Regions from separate parts of the Vibrio campbellii CAIM 519 genome, predicted to be linked through region 2. Evidence: predicted binding sites of a transcription regulator. Region 2 holds the regulator's gene; each other region holds the start of a gene.
What was found. Region 2 encodes CRP, which controls carbon source genes, mostly activating them, when cyclic AMP is high. Its sites were predicted from a motif close to TGTGANNNNNNTCACA; they were not measured.
Positions count from the first base shown of each region.

Region 1: the regulator CRP is predicted to act here: its motif matches at 4,496-4,511, upstream of rppH (RNA pyrophosphohydrolase).
Region 3: the regulator CRP is predicted to act here: its motif matches at 1,943-1,958, upstream of malT (HTH-type transcriptional regulator MalT).

Region 1 covers NZ_CP015863.1:604,301-609,707, reverse strand. The annotation lists gene lgt (prolipoprotein diacylglyceryl transferase) at 1-731, opposite strand, end outside; gene A8140_RS02945 (sulfite exporter TauE/SafE family protein) at 771-1,562, opposite strand; gene ptsP (phosphoenolpyruvate--protein phosphotransferase) at 1,569-3,815, opposite strand; gene rppH (RNA pyrophosphohydrolase) at 3,825-4,343, opposite strand; gene mutH (DNA mismatch repair endonuclease MutH) at 4,963-5,407, shown strand, end outside.
Region 2 covers NZ_CP015863.1:3,034,837-3,040,243, forward strand. The annotation lists gene A8140_RS14575 (phosphoribulokinase) at 1-757, shown strand, start outside; gene crp (cAMP-activated global transcriptional regulator CRP) at 997-1,629, shown strand; gene A8140_RS14585 (DUF1338 domain-containing protein) at 1,834-2,625, opposite strand; gene astD (succinylglutamate-semialdehyde dehydrogenase) at 2,890-4,347, opposite strand; gene astA (arginine N-succinyltransferase) at 4,376-5,395, opposite strand.
Region 3 covers NZ_CP015864.1:1,714,074-1,719,480, forward strand. The annotation lists gene malT (HTH-type transcriptional regulator MalT) at 1-1,748, opposite strand, end outside; gene A8140_RS24005 (glycogen/starch/alpha-glucan phosphorylase) at 2,317-4,770, shown strand; gene malQ (4-alpha-glucanotransferase) at 4,888-5,407, shown strand, end outside.

The DNA of each region.
Region 1 (5,407 bases), 820 kb from region 2:
GATAGGATTTGTCCCATCGAAATGTAACCACCAAATAGACCAAGCTGTGCATCCGGTTCGCGAACAAACTCAACTAGGAAACGGAATGTACCATATCCAGCTAAAAATAGCCCTGATACCGCGCCTAAAGGACGAGGCTTTTTGATAAACCAGTTAAGGATAAAGAACAGCACAATACCTTCTAGGAACATCTCATAAAGCTGAGATGGGTGACGAGGCAATGGGCCACCGTTCGGGAAGATGATCGCCCATGGCACATCCGTTACACGTCCCCAAAGTTCGCTGTTCATGAAGTTACCCATACGCCCCATACCAAGGCCAAATGGTACTAACGGCGCGACAAAGTCCGCCACACCAAAGAAAGTGCGACCATTCTTATGTGCGTACCAGAACATGGCGGTGATAACACCTAGCAAGCCACCGTGGAATGACATGCCGCCAGTCCAGACTTTGAATAGGTATAGAGGATCGGCTAAGAACAAATCAAAGTTGTAGAAAATAACGTAACCAACACGACCACCAATCACTACCCCAAGGAAACCCGCGAACAACAAGTCAGAAACTTGCTCACGCGTCCAACCACTACCCGGCTTATCTGCGCGACGATTTGCCAACCATAGTGCGAACATAAAGCCGACTAGGTACATCAAACCGTACCAACGAACAGAAACAGGACCAATAGAGACTAAAACCGGATCAATATTGGGAAATTCTAAATATCCCTGAGACATAACTCATTCTCTTCTTATTACTAATAAAACAGGTGGACTTTACAGCAGCATGGTCGCTGCAACAAACATCAAGAACACGGCAAAGATCTTCTTCAAGACCGCCGTAGGAAGGTTGGTTGCCATCTTCGCGCCGACTTTCGTCGTGAGCATCGACGTCATCGCAATCGCCGCTAAAGCTGGCAGATAAACATAACCCACACTGTAGTCAGGTAGCCCTTCTACTTTGTAGCCATGTAAGATAAATCCAATCATGCCTGAAATCGCAATCACGCAGCCACACACGGATGAGGAGCCAACCGCTTTACGCATTTCAATACCATGCTTGTTTAAGAAAGGCACTGACAGTGAACCACCACCAATACCAGCAAGACTCGATACCACACCAATTCCCGTTCCGTACATCATAGTGACCGGACTACTTGGCATTGGCTTCTCGCTTTTCGTCTTAATTGAGCGAAACATTTGTACAGCTAGACACAGCACAATCACCCCAAAAACTTTCGGTAAGTAATGCGTTGGGATCCACTCGGCGATATTGGCACCAACAAAACCGCCAATCACCACGCCAGGCATCAGCCATTTGACGACGAACATATCGACGTTGCCAAGCTTAAGGTGGTTAAGTGCAGAAGAACCAGAGGTCACGATGATACTCGCCAATGACGTTGCTAACGCCATGTGCATGCTAATTTCAGGAGAGATACCAGCAAGAGGAAGAAGGTAAAGTAGCGCAGGTACGACAATCAGTCCGCCCCCGATACCAAGAAGCCCCGCCATCACGCCTACGAAAGCGCCTAGCGCGAGCAATAATATAAATAAAGAGATGGTCACTGTTACCTACTTCTTACCTGCACGAATAAAGCCGGCAAAGCCTTGCTGGATAAAGAAATCATGCATCATTTGATGAATTTCTTGCCCGTAAGAGCATGACATGGCTTTTTCGACGAGTTTTTCGAGTTCTTTTTGTTGGCTATGACGAATCAAATATTTCACCTTAGCCACGTTCGAGGTGTTCATACTCAAACTGTTGTAGCCTAAGCCCAACAGGAGCAACGCACCAAATGGATCACCAGCTAGCTCACCACAAATACACACAGGCACTTGATATTGGTGGCAAACATCGTGAATTTGTTTTAACGCTAACAACACCGCGGGATGCATGGATTCATAGACATCCGCAACACGTGAATTGTTCCGATCGACAGCCAACAAATATTGCGTTAAGTCGTTGGTACCGACAGAAACGAAGTCAACACGGTGAGCGATAGCTGGCAGCAAGTACACCATTGAAGGCACTTCGATCATCACTCCAACCTTCGGAGCTTGAATTCGCTCATCCAGCAACACCACCTCGCTGTAGGCTTGATTAATCAGTGCGACGGCGTCGTCGAACTCTTTAATGCCTGACACCATTGGCAATAAAATGCTCAAGTTGCCACTTTCCGCACTCGCCCTTAGCATCGCTCTCAATTGGATCAAAAAGATGTCTGGGTGATCCAAAGTAAAACGAATACCACGCCAGCCTAAAAATGGGTTGTCTTCATCAATAGGCAAATACGGCAATGGTTTATCACCACCGATATCTAGGGTACGCATTACAACGCGTTGATTCGGGTAACTGTTCAGAATCGCTTGGTACTGATGATACTGCTCATCTTCTGACGGAAAGTGATGCTGAAGTAAAAAAGCGATTTCCGTTCGATACAAACCAACGCCATCAACACCGGAGTTGATCGCGATATTGCTATCGGCACTCAAACCCGCGTTGAGCATTACTTCAACATGGCAATCATCTTGCGTGATCGCAGGCAGTGCTGAGTCTTTGTTCACCATGGCGAACAATTCAGACTCTTCACTAACAAGGCTACGATACTCGCGCAGAAGCTGCCTGTTCGGTTCTAAATAAATCTCACCAGTGTACCCATCAACAATGCCGTTCTTACCATTTACGACGCTGGTGTTGATGTTCGCGCCCATGATGGCAGGAACACCCAATGCACGTGAGAGAATCGCAGCGTGAGAGTTTGCAGCACCTTCCAATGACACCACAGCCAACAGATGTTGTTTTGGAATCGACGCTAATAACGTGGCCGTAAGTTCATTGGCAACCAAGATCACCGGACGATCAATCGAGGCATGCTCTTGCTCACTGTTGTGCAAGAAATACAGCAGACGTTGCCCTAACTCTCGAATATCTTGCGCGCGCTCACGCAGGTACACGTCAGACATACGCGCAAAGCGGTTCGAGTAGGTTTCAACAACTTGACGTAACGCCCAGTCAGCACGATCGCCCTTTTCAATCTGCTTCTTCAGATCGCCACGCAGCATTGGATCATTGAGTAAGTGAGTAAAAAGGTCGAAGATCGCCAAGGCGTCTTTATTGATTTCACTGTCGAACTTCTTGCGCATACGACGAAAATCACTCAGCGCCCTTTCCACCGCGACCGCAAGCAGTTCATGTTCTCGTTCTTTATCTAAGGCAGAGGCAGGGAAAACATCGCTCAAATTAGGCTGGGTATTGTCAAACCAAAACTCACCTATCGCGACCCCCGTTGAAGCTGGTAGCCCTTTAATCACCGTTGGTTTAGAGGCAAGTTGCCAATGACCGAGATTTTGCGCATGGGCAATCAGTATTGCAATCTGAGCGGACAAGGTAACAAGGAAAGACTCTTCCATCTCACTGAACAAACGCGGCGTTTTCTGCTGGATAACCAACACACCTAATACTTGCTTACGATGGATGATTGGGGTACCAAGAAAAGAGTGGTAAACCTGCTCACCCAATTGAGGAAAGAATTTGAAATCAGGGTGAGTGGAAGCCTCAGCCAAGTTTAACGGTTCTGCACTGCGCTTCACCAAACCGACCAAGCCCTCATTGAAGTTGATATGGATGCTATCGCCTTCAAAAGTAAGGCCTTGAGTTGCCATTAACTCAAGGCGCTGCATTTCTTCATTAGCAAGGTAAATAGTACAACACTCAGTGCATAGGGCGGCGCAAGTCTCTTTTACCAATATGTCGAGTGCCAGATGCACGTCATCGACTCTGGAGACTTTTTCAACTATTTCCCTTAGCTGACTGAGCATGTTAATCCTCTATCTACGTTGCTTTTTTCTTTTCCCTTTCGTCTTGCGCTCTCGAAAAGGCATGGCTAAAGATGCAAACTCTTTCATTGCTCGACGGTATACGTCACGCTTGAAAGAAACAACTTGCCTAACTGGATACCAGTAGCTTACCCAGCGCCAACCATCAAATTCAGGGGATTTCCCACGCTGCATATTAATGCGGGATTCATCGCATTCTAATCGCAGCAGAAACCATTTCTGTTTTTGGCCGATACAAACAGGCTTGGAGTCCCAACGCACCAATCGCTTTGGTAGCTTATATCTTAACCAATGACGACTTGTTGCGATGATCTTAACGTCTTTTTTCGTCAGACCGACTTCTTCATATAACTCCCTGAACATGGCTTGTTCAGGTGTTTCACCTTCGTCAATCCCACCTTGTGGAAATTGCCATGAGTGTTGCCCGTATCGTTTAGCCCAGAAGACCTGACCATGGTTATTACATATCACAATACCAACATTGAGTCGGTAACCATCGCCATCTATCACTGGCTAACCTCTATGAATAATTTTTTATTACCGTGATTTTTCCACATATCCCCATTACTAGCAAACTTACTGATGTGATATGAGCAAGATTTATTAGCTTTTGGCCAATTTTGGATATCTTTTGAGCAGACATTATTTTATCAACACAAGATTGAGACATAGCCCACATTTATTCACCTTTTCTGTGAATAACTTTGTGAAGAAAACGCTATCAACAAAGAATTTTGTTCAAAACCATCACAAGAGCCAATTTCAATAATGACAACAAAAAAACAGTAAATTATTGATAATAAATACATATATTTAGATTTTTTTGAATTAATGATCTTACTTTTCTTGATGATCTTTTCACCAAACACAGATCGGTCAAAGATCGCACAATCGGTTATTTATCCACATTGGACAGGTAGGACTTCATGACATCTCAATAAAATCAAGCCTCAATCATGTCTTAAACCCCTGTTTATTCATCCACCCCACATAGAGATCCTATTGGTCACTTCCTAATCTGTGGATAAGTTATGGATTGATCATTCTTAATTCAGCTCGATGAAATCTTCGACAGAGGATTTTATTTAAATTTGTTAGACTAGACGTTTTCCAATACCACCTTGTCATCATGAAACCAGAACCACAATCCGAAGCTGAACTGATGGAACGCGCGCAAGACATTGCTGGCTTAAGCTTTGCCGAGCTCGCTGAGGAAGCTGGCATGACCGTTCCTGCAAACTTGAAACGCGATAAAGGTTGGGTCGGTCAATTACTCGAATGGCACCTGGGTGCCCCAGCCGGCAGCAAGCCTCAGCAAGATTTCGCCAAACTTGGGATAGAACTAAAGAGCATTCCAATCGGGTATTCTGGCAAACCTTTAGAGACTACCTTTGTCTCTGTTGCCCCACTGACTGGCGTGCAAGGTTTAACATGGGAAACCAGCCATGTACGCAATAAACTATCCCGTGTGCTTTGGGTACCAGTAGAAGGTGAACGTGAGATTCCGTTGGCTGAGCGCCGTGTCGGCAGCCCGTTGATTTGGTCGCCAGATCAAGAAGAAGAGCAGATTCTGA
Region 2 (5,407 bases):
GGTTGAAGGTGACAGCTTCCACCGTTTTACACGTCCAGAGATGGATGTCGAAATCCGTAAAGCGCGTGAGCAAGGCAAACACATTAGCTACTTTGGGCCACAAGCCAATGACTTTCCGGGCCTAGAAGAGTTCTTTCGTCAGTTTGGTGAAGATGGCACCGGCAGCGTGCGCCGCTATCTGCACACTTTTGATGAAGCCGTTCCATACAACCAAATGCCGGGCACCTTTACACCTTGGCAAGATCTGCCTGAAAACAGCGATGTACTGTTCTACGAAGGTTTACACGGTGGCGTGGTGGATGGCGATGTTAATGTGGCGCGTCACGTTGACTTTCTGATTGGCATGGTGCCAATCGTGAACTTGGAATGGATTCAAAAGTTCGTTCGTGACACGCGCGATCGTGGCCACTCAAGAGAAGCGGTAATGGATTCGATCGTGCGCTCGATGGACGATTATCTGAACTACATTACCCCGCAATTTTCCCGCACACATATCAACTTCCAGCGTGTACCGACCGTTGATACTTCCAACCCACTTAACGCCAAAGGCATCCCTAGTTTGGATGAAAGCTTCGTGGTGATCCGCCTACGCGGTATCAAGAATGTCGACTTCCCGTATTTGCTGGCGATGATTGATGGCTCATTCATGTCTCGCCATAACACCATTGTGGTTCCAGGCGGTAAGATGAGCTTTGCAATGGAGCTCATAGTGAGGCCGATCCTGCAGCAACTCATCGAAACTGGGAAAATTGGCTAAAAACCTCGTTAATTGAGTGTTTACTTTTCATACCGTGATCATGTGCACAGTTTTGCTTACAAAATCTCAATCATGGCACGATTAAAATCAAGAAATCGTTTCCGAAAAAGGATACTATTTCTAACCGAAACACAAGAGAGCTTGCAGCATATAAAAAGTGCTCTTATCCTAGTAAGCCCATTCAGGCTTAGCTAAAATATGGATAGCGCAAGCGTACCCTGCAGAGGAAGTGAGATATTATGGTTCTAGGTAAACCTCAAACCGACCCAACATTAGAGTGGTTTCTTTCACACTGTCATATTCATAAGTACCCATCAAAGAGCACGCTAATTCACGCGGGCGAAAAAGCAGAGACTTTGTACTACATCGTTAAAGGTTCTGTTGCGGTTCTTATCAAAGACGAAGAAGGTAAGGAAATGATCCTTTCTTACCTAAACCAAGGCGACTTCATTGGTGAGCTTGGTCTATTCGAAGAAGACCAAGAGCGTACAGCTTGGGTTCGCGCTAAATCTCCTTGTGAAGTGGCAGAGATTTCTTTCAAGAAATTCCGTCAACTTATCCAAGTTAACCCAGACATCCTAATGCGCCTTTCTGCGCAAATGGCTCGTCGTCTACAAGTTACTAGCCAAAAAGTGGGTGACCTAGCGTTCCTAGACGTAACTGGTCGTATCGCTCAGACTCTTCTGAACCTTGCTAAACAGCCAGATGCGATGACGCACCCAGACGGCATGCAAATCAAGATCACTCGTCAAGAGATCGGTCAAATTGTTGGCTGTTCTCGTGAGACAGTAGGCCGTATCTTGAAGATGCTAGAAGAGCAGAACCTAATTTCTGCGCACGGTAAAACTATCGTTGTTTACGGGACTCGTTAATCTCGATTAACGTTTAAAAAATTTAAAAGCCACCAAATGTAAGTTTGGTGGCTTTTTTGTTTTTAAGAGACGAGAATCGGGAACACTGCGTTCCGAAATCGGACTTCGTCCTTCGGGATTAAGCCCTCTAAGGTTCTGAGAGTAAAAACCTCCCGAAGCAAAGCGTTCCCGCATCTCCAGTGCGTAGCACGTTCTCGATTCTTTCTACCCGTTAGTACTCTCGAAGATCTTATCTGCCGATGCAGCCACAAATCCTGGGTACAACTCACCGTTATCCATTGGGTAGCGCTTAGCAAACTCGTAGAAGCCTCCAGGAATCACCTCAACGCCTTCAGTAAAGGTCACTGGCACTTTGTCTGCCATGGTCGACGATTGCTCTAGTAGTACCTCTGGCGTGCCTTTTACTTCACCGCCATTCTCGTTGATGGTAAAGCCTACTGTGCGTAGGTGGTCGTTCACTTGCTTCACTTCTTCATGCTGATTGAGTTGATTCACACTCACTGTGAAGTGGTTCGCTCCGTAACCATGCGCTGCAAGCCAAGAAGCGTATTCACTCTCTTTCGCCAAAGTTTGGAAGTCAGCATAGCTTAGGTCCCACAAACGTCCGCCGTACAAGAAGTCACTGCCTGTCAGTTTAGAAGCATCAACCTGCTCTGCCAGTTTATGAACGATGGCTTGTAGCTCTGGTGAGCACTCATCCACTTTCAATTCACTGATGAAGACCTTTGGCTGCTTCGGATCTGGGTGCTCAAAATGTTTTGCCACCAGCTTTTTGCTTTCAAATACGTAGTCACCACAGGCTTTGTAACCCACCGCCAAGAATGGCTTCGCTAACGTTTCAATGCCTAGGGGAGCGACATTAAACGTACGTAGCGCAATATGGTCATTAATCAGAGGTTCATCTTCTTGAAGAAGTTGATGGACTTTAGCAGCGGAAGGGCACAGACGTTGAATGTAGTCTTGCCATAGCGATTCAAATAACACATCGGGCGTCATAACGACTCCTTGTTATGAAATGTAGAGTTAGGGGTAAGAAGAAGTTGACCGCTCGTTCACAGCCCGTGGGCTGTCCAGAATCACGAACGAGCGGTCATCAACCTGTGACGGTATGTGCAGCATAAGTGCCAGTCAGTCAACACACGCTGGAGAGTCTTAAGCTCGCCTTTGGCGTTTGCCAGCGCGCTTACCAGAATCCTAACTTGGTAAATAGCTCCGGCAGAGAGAAACGGCGATACTTTGTCACCGCTTCGTATTTCTCTATTACAGGCTTAAACCTGGGCTCAATGTGGCAGGCAAGACCGTCTCTTGTCCCTCCATTGATGCCATTGGGTACGCACAGTAGTCTGCTGCGTAGTAAGCACTTGGACGTAGGTTACCTGAGGCACCCGGACCACCAAATGGCGCATCACCACTTGCACCCGTTAACTGACGGTTGCGGTTCACGATGCCGGCACGAATGTGGTCCACGAAGTATTCCCACTCTTGGTCGTCGGTCGAAACCAGACCCGCAGATAAACCAAAGCGCGTATCGTTCGCCAGTTCTACCGCTTTCTCTAGCCCCTCGTAGCGTACTACTTGTAGAAGTGGACCGAAGTACTCTTCATCTGGCAATTCGGCAATGTTCGTCACATCGATGATGCCTGGAGAAACAAACGCCGCCTCGCCCGCTTTCGCTTCAATCAAGCTTTCGCCACCCAGTGATTGCAAGTTCGCTTGTGCATCGAGAATGAACTTGGCTGCCGCAAGCGAAATTTGCGGTCCCATGAATGGCGCAGGCTCTGCAAATGGTTGGTCTACACGAATATTGCGTGTCGCTTCCACCAACTTAGTAATGACTGCATCACCCTTGTCGCCAAATGGAATGTAAAGACGACGAGCACAAGTACAGCGTTGCCCTGCGCTGATGAAGGCAGATTGGATGATGGTGTAAACCGTTGCGTCTAGTTCGCCGTAGTTATCCGAGATAACCATCGGGTTGTTGCCACCCATTTCAAGCGCCAGCATCTTACCCGGCTGACCAGCAAATTGACGATGCAGAACATGACCTGTGTTCGCACTACCGGTGAACAGCACGCCATCAATGCCTTTCGCATCAGCCAGCGCAATGCCTGTCTCTTTCGCACCTTGGACTAAGTTAATCACACCTTTTGGTAGACCAACCTCTTCCCACAACTTCATAGCAAGTTCACCCGTCCATGGCGTTTGCTCAGACGGTTTGAAGACTACGGTATTACCTGCTAGCAGCGCTGGCACAATGTGGCCATTTGGTAAGTGACCAGGGAAGTTATAAGGACCAAACACCGCCATCACGCCTAATGGGCGATGACGCAATACAATTTGGTTGCCCGCGGCTTCACGTGTCGCTTCACCAGTACGGTCGTGGTAAGCACGAATAGAAATCGCAATTTTACCTGCCATCGCTGCCGCTTCGGTACGTGTTTCCCAGATTGGCTTGCCGGTTTCTTTGGCAATCACTTCAGCGATTTTTTCGCTGTTCTCTTTTACTTTCTCAGCAAAAGCCAATACGATCGCCTCACGCTCTGCAAATGGGCGCTTCTTCCAATCAACAAACGCTTCACGCGCCGCAGATACCGCTTGGTTAACCTGCTCTGCTGTTGCGCCGTTGCCTTGCCAGATAACTTCTTGGTTGTAAGGCGACAGAGACGTAAATGCTTCACCCTGACCTTGTACCCATTCACCTGCAATCCAATGTGTCATTGTTTCTATCCTTAAATTCTGTCGTCAGTTACTGCGGAAGAAGGCGAACAAAATCCCCTTCCTCAACCAAGAGTGCATCCGCCAATTCAGGTGCGAGCACTACGCTTTGCGTTTCCGCGTCATACGCCGCTTTTGCTGCTGCGGCACGGAAGTTCTCGAATGACGAGTTACACATCAAGAAGTCTTTTGTGCTGGTGTGCTCCGAGATTTTGACTTGCGCGCGGAATGAGTGGCGTACCGATTCGATATTGCGTAGGTCACACTCCACCGTTGGACCACCATCAAAAATGTCAACGTAGCCACGGTTGGTAAAGCCTTCACGCTCAAGCAGCTTCAATGCTGGACGCGTGTTATCGTGCACTTTGCCAATCACGGCTTGTGCCTCTGGGCTCAGTAGGTTGATGTAGATTGGCAACTTCGGCATCAAGTCGGCGATAAAGCCTTTCTTGCCGATACCAGTAAGGTAATCCGCAAGCGTAAAATCGATAGAGAAGAAATGCTCTTGAAGCCACTGCCAGAATGGTGAATTACCTTCCTCGTCTGAAACACCACGCATTTCAGCAAAGATGGTTTCCGAGAAACGTTCTGGGTGCTCTGCCATCATTAAGAAACGGCACTTGGACATCAGACGCCCGTTCAAGCCACCACGAAATTTCTCACGTAGGAACAAGGTACAGATTTCACTGTTACCCGTGTAGTTATTACCAAACGTCAGCAGTTTCACCACGTTGTTTACACCAAGCTTTGGTGACGAGTGCACCACTTTGCTGATGTGGTAAGAATAAAAAGGCACATCCCAGCCGATCGAAGCTTCAATACCTGTGGTACCTGCGACTTCACCAGTTTCAGATTCAAAGCCCACCATTAGGTAGCCTTCATCACCAGCTTCATTCACTTCAGGTTTGCCAAAACTGTATTCTGAGTGCTTGATTCGATTGGTTAACAGTTCTTCGTTAACCGGTAGAGATGTAAATCCATGACCTGACTCAACCGCACAGGTGTGCAGCGCGTCATAATCCGACATTGCGATAGGGCGAACTACTAGCATCAATACTCCCTC
Region 3 (5,407 bases), on a different replicon from region 2:
ACCTGCGCACGAATACGTAACAAGAACTCATGAAGAGGAACGTGTTGAAGTTGCTGATCTTCAATCAGACGGAAGCCAGAATCTTGAAGTTCAAATGCGGCTTGAACGTAGCCTTGGGCGATCATGATTTCGCTTTGCTGCAAGATTGCCCACAAGGCTTGGTGGTAAACCTGATACTGGCGCGCCAGTTTTTCGGTTTGCTGCATCATTGGCAATGCGCGATCCAGTTTGCCTAATACGTGGTTAACTTCGCCGACGACCGACGTAGCCACAATACGGCTGCGGTATACGGTTGGGTCAAGCTGGCTTAAGGCAAGCTCGGCAAGCTCTAATGCGTGCTCTGGTTGGTTGCTGTTGATCGCGACCTGAGCGAGTAAGGCATTCGCTTGGCCTTGATAGCCAGAATCGATTTCAATATTACGCTTCTTGTGCTCTTCTTCTGCTTCCGCTAGCAGTTTGCCTACTTGGTTATAGCGGTGTTGACTCTGCGCTAGCCACGCTCGCAACATCGATAATTTCGGATGGCTGAACAACAGATCTTTATCAAGTTGGTTGATGGCAGACTCTAGGGTCGTCAACTCGCCTTGGTTGAACATCTTCCAGCCGAACTCATTCAAGATTTCTACGAGCAGATCGGTGTCGTTGGACTTTTGGGCGTGATGAATCGCTTGATGAGGGGCTTTTTGTTTAAGCCAAGCAACCGCGGCATTGCGATGTAGGTCTTTTTCTTGTTGAGGAATGCGAGCAAGGCGCTCATGAGATAAGAACTCACCAAATAGGTTATGGAAGCGGAACCAGTTTTGCTCACCTTCTAATAATGGATAGATAAACAAGCCGAAGCGGTTGAGTGATTCAATTATGCCTAGCGCGTCTTCACGCTGAGTCAGGGCAAACACGAGCTCGTCGTTGAAGTGGTCAAGCACCGACACTTGCATTAAGAAATGACGGGTTTCTTGGTCGAGAAGGTCAAAGACTTCCTCTACGAGGTAATCCCACAGATGCGCGTGGTTAAATTGAGACACCGATTCTACGGTTTGTGCCAGTGTACGGTTCTGGTGCTGCGCTTGCAGTGCGATTAGCTGTAGCGCGGATGGCCAGCCCTCTACGTAAGTGCGCAGGTTATTGGCCATATCTTCATCGATGCCATCGGCAATGCGTTGGTTAAAGAAACGAGTAGTTTCTTCGGTATCAAACGCCAACATCTCGTTGCCGATTTCAATCATCAGATCACGGACGCGAAGGTTCGCAGTACCCAATGGTGGCGCCGCACGGCTAGTGACTACCACAGTCAGGTTGTCTGGCATGTGCTTTAAGAAGAAGCGCATTGACTCGTGAATTTCGTCGTTAGTGATCAAATGGTAGTCATCTAAAACGACATAGCATTCGTGCTGAAAATCTGCCATCTCAGCGAAAACTTCGCTGAATAAAGAGCGTAAAGAAGAGAACTGACGTTTCTCAGCCAATTTTTGTGCGTTGGAGCATTTGTAGTTGGTCGCTTTGTTTAAAGCTTGCAGCAAATAGTTGACGAAGCGAAAACCATCGTTATCACTGTCATCAATGCTGTACCAACCCACATTGGGTTTATCTGATAGCCACTGCGCTGCCATGGTGGTTTTCCCATAACCAGCTGGCGAGCGAAACAGTACCAGTTTGTAGTAAGGCGCTTGTTGCAGTAAGTCCAATACTCGCGGGCGGACGATCGCATTATGCAAGCGGCCAGGGCGGGTAAGTTTAGATGGAATCCACATTATTAATTCTGTCCTTAAATCTTTTGAGCTAGCGAAACTAGAAATTGACTCACACCACTAAATTCTAGCTTGTATAAAAAGTGTACAAGCTTGCGAGTCGTTGTGGATGTTACGACATCAGAAATGCCTCTTACTTTGATCCACTTCCTAATTCTCGAGAGTTGATGCAAATGCCATCAACTACGCCCTATATTTGTGATTTTGGTCACTTAAGAGCCGGTGGTATTGAACCCATGTAGAAAGAGTTGCACATCTATTAAGGAGAAATTATCAATGTTAAAAGAAGTAATGTGATCGATAAGACAGTTTTTACAATGGAGTGAGAAGGGTGAATAAAAAACGTCATGAACAAATTTTAATCTTTCCATTAGGTGGCTGTGATCCGAATCACTAAGAATCGGATGATAGGTTGCTCTGTTGCGATTTAGATCACTAAGTTTGCAAGCTTACGCCCTCTACGCCCTACCCCCTCCTCCTTGTGGGGAGGACAAATGGGAGGATGTTTATTCACAGAGGGAAATGCACGATGTATGGCAGATGAATTACTAAAAGACGTGAGAATTTCTTAATGAAACCTACTCAACAGAAACAATTTGACAAGAAGTCGTTCCAAGAAAGCGTGAAGAAACATCTATCTGTAACTTACGCTCACACGATTGAAAATGCAGATAGCCGCGCATGGTACCTAGCAATGGGTCGCGCACTGGCTGAATTTACGACTTGTGATTTGCTTGCTACTGAAGCGGACGCTCGCATCCAAGAAGCGAAAAGCGTTAACTACCTTTCACTAGAATTCCTTATCGGTCGTTTGACTGGTAACAACCTAATCAGCATGGGTCTTTACGAAGAGATCACTGAAGCTATGGCTGAGCTAGGTCACAACCTAACAGACCTTCTAGAAGAAGAACGCGACCCGTCACTGGGTAACGGTGGTCTAGGTCGTCTAGCGGCATGTTTCATGGATTCATGTGCGGCTCAAGAATTCCCAACCGTAGGTTACGGCCTGCATTACGAATACGGTCTATTTAAGCAGTCGTTCAAAGACGGCCGTCAACAAGAAGCACCAGACGCATGGCGTGGTGTAGAAGGTTACCCTTGGGAAGTGGCTCGCCCTGAGCTTGCGCAAGAAATCGGCTTCTACGGTCACGTTGAAGTGGTAAACGAGAACGGTAAAGAAGTTCGTAAATGGGTTCCTGGCATGTCTGTAAAAGCAATGCCTTGGGATCTACCTATCGTAGGTTACGAGTCAGACACGGTTTACCCTCTACGTCTTTGGGAATGTCAGGCAATTGCACCATTCTCACTAGAAAGCTTTAACAACGGTGATTACTTCGAAGCTCAGCACGCGCTGATCGATGCAGGTAACATCACTAAAGTGCTTTACCCGAACGACAACCACGAAAAAGGTAAAACACTGCGTCTAATGCAACAGTACTTCCACTCAGCAGCGTCTGTACGCGACATCCTACGTCGCCACGAAGCAGCAGGTTACTCGCTAGCGGATCTACCTAAGCAAGAGACAATCCAGCTTAACGATACGCACCCAACAATTGCTATCCCTGAGCTAATGCGCATCCTAGTGGACGAAAAAGGTCTTACTTGGGAAGCGGCTTGGGAAATCAGTTCTCAGACATTCGCGTACACTAACCACACGCTACTTCCAGAAGCACTAGAGACATGGCCAGAGTCGCTAATCCAGCGTCTACTGCCACGTCACATGGAAATCATTTTTGAAATCAACCACCGCTTCCTACAAGAAGTTCGTAAGATGTGGCCTGGTGACGGTGAGAAGCAAGCGAAGCTTTCTATCATCCAAGAAGGTTTCAACCGCATGGTTCGCATGGCTAACCTATGTGTGATTGGTTCTTACGCGGTAAACGGCGTAGCAGCACTTCACTCTGAATTGGTTAAGAAAGACCTATTCCCAGAGTTCCACGAGATGTACCCAACTCGTCTACACAACGTAACGAACGGCATCACGCCACGTCGTTGGTTGAAGTTCTGTAACCCAGGTCTATCTGAGCTAATCACTGAGAAAGTAGGTCCAGAATGGCCTGCGAAACTAGAGCAGCTAGAAGGCATTGCTAAATACGCAACAGACGCGAAATTCCAAAAAGAATTCATGGCTGTTAAGAAAGAAAACAAACAGCGTCTTGCTGATTGGGTTCTAGATAACATGGGTATCGAGCTAGATACTAACGCTATCTTCGACGTTCAAATCAAGCGTCTACACGAGTACAAGCGTCAGCACCTAGATCTGCTACACATTCTGTCTCTATACCACCGCATTCTGAACGAACCAGGTTTCGAGTGTGAGCCGCGCGTATGTTTCTTCGCAGCGAAAGCAGCACCGGGCTACCACCTAGCGAAAGAAATTATGTTCGCAGTCAACAAGGTTGCAGAGAAGATCAACAACGATCCTCGCATCGGTAACAAACTGAAAGTGGTATTCATCCCTGACTACCGCGTGAGCATGGCTGAGATCATCATCCCTGCGGCAGACGTTTCACAACAAATCTCGCTAGCGGGTAAAGAAGCATCTGGTACAGGTAACATGAAGATGGCTCTTAACGGTGCCCTAACTATTGGTACTATGGATGGTGCTAACGTTGAGATTCGTGAAGAAGTGGGCGACGAGAACATCTACATCTTCGGTCTTGATGTTGAAGGCGTGAAAGCGGTTAAAGCAGCTGGCTACAACCCTTACGACTACTACAACGCCGATCACCTACTGAAAGCGTCTCTAGACCTACTAAAAGGTGAAGAGTTTACGCCAGGTCAACCAGGCCTACTACGCGCTACATTCGATAGCCTACTAGATGGCGGTGACCCATACCTATGTCTTGCTGACTTCGCATCTTATGTGAAAGCGCATGAAGAAATGGGCAAACAATACAAAGACCAAGCAGGCTGGGCTAAGAAAGCGATTCTTAACACTGCCCTAGTTGGTAAGTTCACATCAGACCGCTCTATCCGCGACTACGTGAACAACATCTGGAAACTTGAAGCGGTGAAACGCTAATAGAACCCAGTTAAGACCAAGGTAGCCGAGCGCTACCTTTGGTCATTTTCAAGAATTAGTTATTGATAACAATAAAACCCTACATGGAAGGTGTTGGTATTACCTTCGGAGAGAGCGATGAAAGAACAAACAGCATTAAAGAAAGTCGCAGACATGGCGCGATTAGCTGATAGCTACGTCAGCGCGTGGGGAGACGAGGCAAAAGTTTCTGAAGAAACACTGCGCCGCTTGCTCACTTCACTTGGCTACGATACTGGCAGCGATGAGAAGCTATTGGCTTCTGCTGAGAAAAAACATAAGAAAGACGTACTAGCCCCTGTTCTTGTTTTACGCGACGGCGAACCAGTCGAAGTGGAACTAAACCTAGGTACGAGTGCTCGCGAGAGCGAATTTAGCTGGCGTTTAGAAACAGAACAAGGAGAGGTACTTGAAGGCTATCTTCAGTCGCAAATTGTTCGTGATGAACGAGCTGAGGGTGGCCCTCTAGTGTTTGCATTGCCAAAGAACTTGGCATGGGGTTACCACAAACTGATCATCAGCCGTAAGCGTCGCAAGACCCCTTACGAAATGTCGCTGATCATCACACCTAAAGCGTGTTTCAAACAAGAAGACCTAAACCAACACAAAAAGCTATGGG